Regions from separate parts of the Paenibacillus sp. J23TS9 genome, predicted to be linked through region 2. Evidence: a T-box and tRNA genes for the amino acid it is inferred to sense, from the RefSeq annotation. Region 2 holds a T-box; the other holds one or more tRNA genes.
The links. The T-box of region 2 lies ahead of KJS65_RS09390 (glutamine--tRNA ligase/YqeY domain fusion protein). A T-box ahead of a tRNA ligase gene usually reads a tRNA of that ligase, here a tRNA-Gln.
Positions count from the first base shown of each region.

Region 1: it has a tRNA-Gln gene. The T-box ahead of KJS65_RS09390 (glutamine--tRNA ligase/YqeY domain fusion protein) is inferred to sense a tRNA for this amino acid. The anticodon was not compared.

Region 1 covers NZ_BOSG01000001.1:3,331,407-3,334,790, reverse strand. Annotated here, with positions in the region: partial or broken rRNA gene KJS65_RS15580 (23S ribosomal RNA) at 1-85, shown strand, start outside; rRNA gene rrf (5S ribosomal RNA) at 306-422, shown strand; tRNA gene KJS65_RS15570 (tRNA-Asn) at 484-556, shown strand; tRNA gene KJS65_RS15565 (tRNA-Ser) at 629-720, shown strand; tRNA gene KJS65_RS15560 (tRNA-Glu) at 742-816, shown strand; tRNA gene KJS65_RS15555 (tRNA-Val) at 965-1,040, shown strand; tRNA gene KJS65_RS15550 (tRNA-Met) at 1,066-1,142, shown strand; tRNA gene KJS65_RS15545 (tRNA-Asp) at 1,176-1,252, shown strand; tRNA gene KJS65_RS15540 (tRNA-Thr) at 1,302-1,377, shown strand; tRNA gene KJS65_RS15535 (tRNA-His) at 1,391-1,466, shown strand; tRNA gene KJS65_RS15530 (tRNA-Gln) at 1,482-1,556, shown strand; tRNA gene KJS65_RS15525 (tRNA-Lys) at 1,579-1,654, shown strand; tRNA gene KJS65_RS15520 (tRNA-Leu) at 1,670-1,753, shown strand; tRNA gene KJS65_RS15515 (tRNA-Gly) at 1,761-1,835, shown strand; tRNA gene KJS65_RS15510 (tRNA-Pro) at 1,858-1,931, shown strand; tRNA gene KJS65_RS15505 (tRNA-Gly) at 1,947-2,020, shown strand; gene KJS65_RS15500 (ROK family transcriptional regulator) at 2,531-3,384, opposite strand, start outside.
Region 2 covers NZ_BOSG01000001.1:1,992,443-1,995,826, reverse strand. Annotated here, with positions in the region: gene KJS65_RS09400 (dipeptidase) at 1-832, shown strand, start outside; gene KJS65_RS09395 (hypothetical protein) at 923-1,129, opposite strand; T-box leader at 1,387-1,647, shown strand; gene KJS65_RS09390 (glutamine--tRNA ligase/YqeY domain fusion protein) at 1,717-3,384, shown strand, end outside.

The DNA of each region.
Region 1 (3,384 bases), 1.3 Mb from region 2:
GAAGACGACGAGGTAGATAGGTTGGAGGTGGAAGTGCAGCAATGCATGGAGCTGACCAATACTAATCGGTCGAGGGCTTATCCTAAAAAGTTTACCGTAGGGAAACTTGCTTCGGAAGCGTTACGCTTTGCAACGGAGTGAGGGCTACGGAGACCATTTCTAAACACACAAATTCGTTTCGTATCTAGTTTTCAGGGAGTCAATAAAGCTTTTTAAGGCTCTAGCAGCTTTAAAAAGAAAAAAATGGCTTTTGGCATTTGGCGATGCTGATTCCTGAATATAAGCATTTTGAAAAGAATGCTCCGTTTGGTGGCGATAGCGGAGGGGTTCCACGCGTACCCATCCCGAACACGACCGTTAAGCCCTCCAGCGCCGATGGTACTTGGACCGAAGGGTCCTGGGAGAGTAGGACGCCGCCAAGCGGAAACCACATCTTTGTGGTATTTTTTTTGCCCAACACTTGCATTTACATAGTAATAATGTTCCCTGATAGCTCAGTTGGTAGAGCACTCGACTGTTAATCGAGTTGTCACAGGTTCGAGTCCTGTTCGGGGAGTCAAATCCTCAGAAAGTGAAGAGTGGCTTTGAAGCATATTCTGATCACTTTCTGGGGAACCCATAAGCATGTGGAGAGGTGTCCGAGCTGGCCGAAGGAGCACGATTGGAAATCGTGTAGGCGCCAAAAGCGTCTCGAGGGTTCGAATCCCTCTCTCTCCGCCAGCATTCATCTCTTATATATAAGGCCCGTTGGTCAAGGGGTTAAGACACCTCCCTTTCACGGAGGTAACAGGGGTTCGAATCCCCTACGGGTCACCATTAAATTTACGCTTCGATTGGGGATGAGAACCCATAAGGGTTCGTCGGAGCATGAACTTCGGTAGCACTGCATCGCAGTCTTGAGCGAAGTGAGAGTATCCCTACGGGTCACCATTTATTATTGCTTATCAAGTAATACGAATCCCATGGAGGCTTAGCTCAGCTGGGAGAGCATCTGCCTTACAAGCAGAGGGTCGGGGGTTCGAACCCCTCAGCCTCCACCATAAAACTTTATACTTTTATTACTGACGCGGGGTGGAGCAGCCCGGTAGCTCGTCGGGCTCATAACCCGAAGGTCGCAGGTTCAAATCCTGCCCCCGCAACCAATTATCTTTCTTACATAGAAAGTGTGCCTCTGTGGAACCGTGGTGTAGAGGCCTAACATGCCTGCCTGTCACGCAGGAGATCGCGGGTTCGAATCCCGTCGGTTCCGCCATTTAATTTAGCTTCAGGGATGAGAATCCTGTATTAAACAATTACACTTCGCCGGTGTAGCTCAATTGGTAGAGCAACTGACTTGTAATCAGTAGGTTGGGGGTTCAAGTCCTCTCGCCGGCACCAGATTTTTTATATGGCGGTCGTGGCGAAGGGGTTAACGCACCGGATTGTGGCTCCGGCACTCGGGGGTTCAAGTCCCCTCGATCGCCCCATTATTTTTTGACTATTGGGGATTAGCCAAGCGGTAAGGCAACGGACTTTGACTCCGTCATGCATAGGTTCAAATCCTATATCCCCAGCCATTTTTCACCTCGGTGAATATTTGAGCCATTAGCTCAGTTGGTAGAGCACCTGACTTTTAATCAGGGTGTCGAAGGTTCGAGTCCTTCATGGCTCACCAGTTATTTAAAAGTGTGCGCGTGTGGCGGAATTGGCAGACGCACTAGACTTAGGATCTAGCGTCTTTGACGTGGGGGTTCAAGTCCCTCCACGCGCACCATGTTTATGCGGACGTGGCTCAGCGGTAGAGCATCGCCTTGCCAAGGCGAGGGTCGCGGGTTCGATTCCCGTCGTCCGCTCCATTTAACTGTATTACCTCTGCATCGGGATGTAGCTCAGCTTGGTAGAGCACCTGGTTTGGGACCAGGGGGTCGCATGTTCAAATCGTGTCATCCCGATACTTTCTTTTCGATGCGGGTGTAGTTCAATGGTAGAACTTCAGCCTTCCAAGCTGATAGCGTGGGTTCGATTCCCATCACCCGCTCCATACATAAAACATAACGCCGAAAGGCGTTTTTTTATTGAGCGGTTGTGTGGGAGAGAACCCACGCAGCGTGGGGGCGACCGTCCGAGGCCTGCTTCACCGGGTAGTCCCACCGAGGACGCGCGTCAACATTTCCTCTATACCGCGAGCTGGAAGCTCGCATTTGAATCAAAATGTTGAGTATTCCCATCACCCGCTCCATACATAAAACATAACGCCGAAAGGCGTTTTTTTATTTGAGCGGTTGTGTAGGAGAGAACCGACGCAGCGTGGGGGCGACCGTCCGAGCCTGCTTCACCGGGTAGTCCCACCGAGGACGCGCGTCAACATTTCCTCTATATCGCGAGCTGGAAGCTCGTATTTGAATCAGGATGTTGAGTATTCCCATCACCCGCTCCATACATAAAACATAACGCCGAAAGGCGTTTTTTATTTGTATTGCTTATATTAGATCATAAAAAGGGCCAGTGGAGTTATCATTCCAGAGGCCCTTTTTGTGTCGTCCATGCAAAGCTACATCATAACGCGTGTGTGACCCAGAAAATGTATGGCTGCTGAAAAGCCAGCACCGATCATTGCTGCACGGCTGCCGAGTGTGGAAAATGCGATTTCAAGCTGCTGCTTATGATAGGGAAGCGTACACCTTGCTACAACTTGCTGCATCGGACCTTCTAACCATCCCCGGGCTTCGGAGAGCGCGCCTCCGATGACAATCAGCTCAGGATTGAAGCTGTTAATAAGATTGGTCAGTCCAATGCCAAGATAGGTGCCCATCACGGCGAACTGCTGGCATGCAGCGGCATTACCTTGATCGGCGTAACGGATAAGCTCGCGTGTATGATAAGCAGGCAGCTCCAAAGCTGCAAGATCATAGGCTTTTTCGGATGCATACAATTCCCAGCAGCCTCGGCTGCCGCAGCTGCACGGTGTTCCTTCCGCTTCGATGCACATATGTCCGGTCTCACCGGCGTATCCTCTGGAACCCTTGTAGAGCTCTCCACCGATAATGATCCCGGAGCCGATTCCTGAGCCTGCGCTGATATAGAGCAGATGCCTTACATCTTCACCTCTGCCAAAATTGAGCTCTCCAAGAGCACCGCTGTTGGCTTCATTGTCAATAATAACGGGGATCGAGAAGTTTTCCTCTAGCAGCTCACGCAGATGAATCTTCTCCCAACCGAGATTGGGAGCAAAGAGTACCACCCCATGCTCATCTACCATGCCTGGAACACCGACACCGATGCCTACAATACCGTAATGAGTTAATGGAGCCGCGTCTATAAGTGTGGCGATCATAGTCTTCATGGCTTCAAAGACATATGGAAGATCATGCTGGTAAAGAGGAGACTCAGCTTCGCGAAGCACGG
Region 2 (3,384 bases):
TATCGGCTTTCAAAATTTCGCGGTTTATTTACCTGCATCATTTGCCGGAGAATTCCGGCATGTCCTTCAAAGCATCGATCTTTTTTACGAACGAATTATCTCAAACCGGCAAATTCATTTGATCCAAACCCAAGACGATTTAAGGCATGCCCATAACAAAGGCCTAATTGGGGCGCTGTTGTCGCTTGAAGGCGTGGATGCGCTTCAGGGGAACTTAACTTATCTGAGAATTTTATATTATTTGGGCGTTCGGAGTATCGGCATTACGTGGAACTACGCGAATTGGGCTGCGGATGGCGTTCTTGAGCAGCGGCAGGGAGGCTTCACGGCACAAGGATTGAACCTGATCACAGAATGCAACCGGCTGGGCCTGATCCTGGACGTATCGCATCTATCCGAGAAGGCCTTCTGGGAGCTGCTGACACAATCCGATAAGCCGTTTATTGCCTCTCACTCCAATTCCAGCAGAATCTGCCCGAAACTCAGAAATCTGAATGATGAGCAGATTACTTCGATCATCCGAACCGGGGGAGTTATGGGGCTAACCTTTGTCCCGCCTTTCGTGCATGCGGAGGAACCGGTAACGATGGATCGTTTATTGTCTCACATCGATCATATTTGTTCGCTGGGCGGCAGCCGGCATATCGGATTCGGCTCTGATTTCGACGGAATCAAAGAGAAAATCGCCGGCTTGGAACATGCAGGGAAATATCATCAACTGATCGAATTGCTACAGAAGAATTACAGCGAAGAAGATGTGGAACATTTCATCTACAAAAATTGGTATCATTTTTATATGGATCATTTGCCGTCCCCTCATCGTATAGAATAACGTGAATAAAAAAGATAAGGAGCTGGTAATCAATCATCAGCACCTTATCTTTTTTTGTTTATTTATAGAGGATAAAATAAGGGTCTCATCCTATGAATGAGATTCGAGGCTGGTCGTACTTTTGGCTTCAGTGGTTTCGATGGCTTCGGTGCCTACTCTTGCGGACTCTTGCTGTTCGAACATTTTGCCGATCTTCCACCCGATCCCTATGTTCAACACGGCCATTGCCGTAAATAAGACCACGTCCCCCCAAGGCTCCGGAAGAAGCAGGTCTGCCAGTAACCAACCACCGGTCATTGCACCTCCCATGATTGCACCTTTTACGGATGACTTTAAGTAATTTTTCCCCATTTTGCACCCCCCAATCATTTGGTTGAACTGTATTACATGGCTACACCATCACATATACGTTCCCGCCCCTAAACGCAATGATGCTTCATGGAAAGAGGCGATTGCTTACCTTCAGAATCGAGTATATGTTGAGGACAACAATGTTTATGCCAACACACTGCAAGTTTACTTTTGCATAAGATGATGATAATATGTACCAAACCATAAACGCGATGAAGAGAAGAGTAAATGAAACGGATTCCGTACAGAGAGCTCCGGCAGCTGAAAAGGAGCAGGATGAAATTCATCGAACCAAGCCTCTGAGCGGTGCATCGGAACTTTTCGAAAAGGGATGATGCAACAGGAGCTCCTGTTACAGAGCTAGGGTATAAGCAATCAACGTGACTGCCGTACCTGAAGAGGCGGAGATAGTGATAGCTCCGCAAACAGGGGTGGTACCGCGAAAACCAAATCTCGTCCCCAAGACTACAGTCTTGGAGGCGGGATTTTTTTGTTTTTCTAAAATTCACAAATATGTTAAGGAGGTTTCACCCATGAATCATGATCGAGAGAAAGAAGAAGTTACGGATTTTTTAACGAAGATAGTGGAGGATGATGTGCATAACGGGGTATATCACAGACCTGTCGCTACAAGATTTCCTCCCGAGCCTAACGGTTATCTGCATATTGGCAGCGCTTATGCGATACATGTCAATCACTCCATCGCGAATAAATTTAATGGGACATTTAACCTGCGTTTTGATGATACGAATCCTTTAAAAGAGGATATGAAGTATGTGGAAGCCATCAGGGAAGATATCGAATGGCTCGGACATAAACCGCCTGTGTATTTTGGTTCGGATTATTCTGAGTCATATTATGAAGCAGCTAAACAATTGATCTGCAATGGAAAGGCATATGTATGCGATCTGACCCCGGAACAAATGACGGAGTATCGAGGCACGTTAACCGAACCAGGGAAGGATAGTCCGTACCGGAAGCGGTCTGTAGAAGAGAATCTGAACTTGTTTGAACACATGAAAAAAGGGAGTTTTCCGACCTCCTCCAAGGTTTTGCGGGCCAAAATCGACATGTCCTCACCAAACATGAATTTACGTGATCCTGTCCTATACCGAATTATTCATGCTGAGCATTACCGCACGCGAAATGAATGGTGTATTTACCCGATGTATGATTTTGCCCATCCGATACAGGATTGGTTGGAAGGAATTACGCATTCGTTATGCTCGTCAGAATTTAGGGATCATCGTCCCCTGTATGATTGGGTGTTGAGTGAGCTTGAGGTTGTGGAGCCTCCCAAACAAAGAGAATTTGGACGGTTAAATATATCTGGCCTAGTCACGAGCAAAAGGTATCTGAGAGAACTGGTCGAAGGGGGATATGTAGACGGTTGGGACGATCCAAGACTTCCAACATTAAAAGGACTACGTCGAAGAGGAGTCACGCCGGAGGCAATCAAGCTATTTCTGAATGAAATCGGGGTGTTCCGCCAAAATACGGCTGTGGATGCTGCAATGCTGGATCATTTCATCCGGCAGGACCTGAAGGAGCGGGCAGTTAGCGTGATGGCTATCCTGGATCCCATCAAAGTCATCATTTCGAACTATCCGGAAAAACAAACCGAAATGCTGAGCATCAAAAATAATGAAATAAATGAAGTGATGGGCACCAGGGAGATCCCTTTTTCAAGAGAACTATATATTGAAAGAGAAGATTTTATGGAAGTGCCTGTAACCGGGTTTCACCGCTTGTTTCCAGGTTCCGAGGTTCGGCTGAAAGGGGCTTATTTTATAAAATGCGAGCATGTGGTAAAGGACTCGTCTACGGGAGACATCACCGAGCTGCACTGCACCTATGATCCATTGACCAAGAGCGGGTCCGGATTCAATGCGCGAAAGGTTAAGTCGACCATCCATTGGGTTTCGGCTGCGCACGGCGTAACAGCAGAGATCCATTTGTATGATAAGCTTCTGAAGGAAAAGTCCATGATCTTGGAATCCGACAACAAGTGGGAAGATATGATGAATCCGGAATCGTTTGTCAAAGTAGAGGAAGCGATCCTGGAGCCCTGCATGAAAAATGTGGGTTTTGGTGAGACTTATCAATTCATTAGACATGGCTATTATTGTCTGGATACCAGATATACAGCAGAGAACAAACAAGTGTTCAATCGAATTGTTTCTTTAAAAGATTCGTGGAAA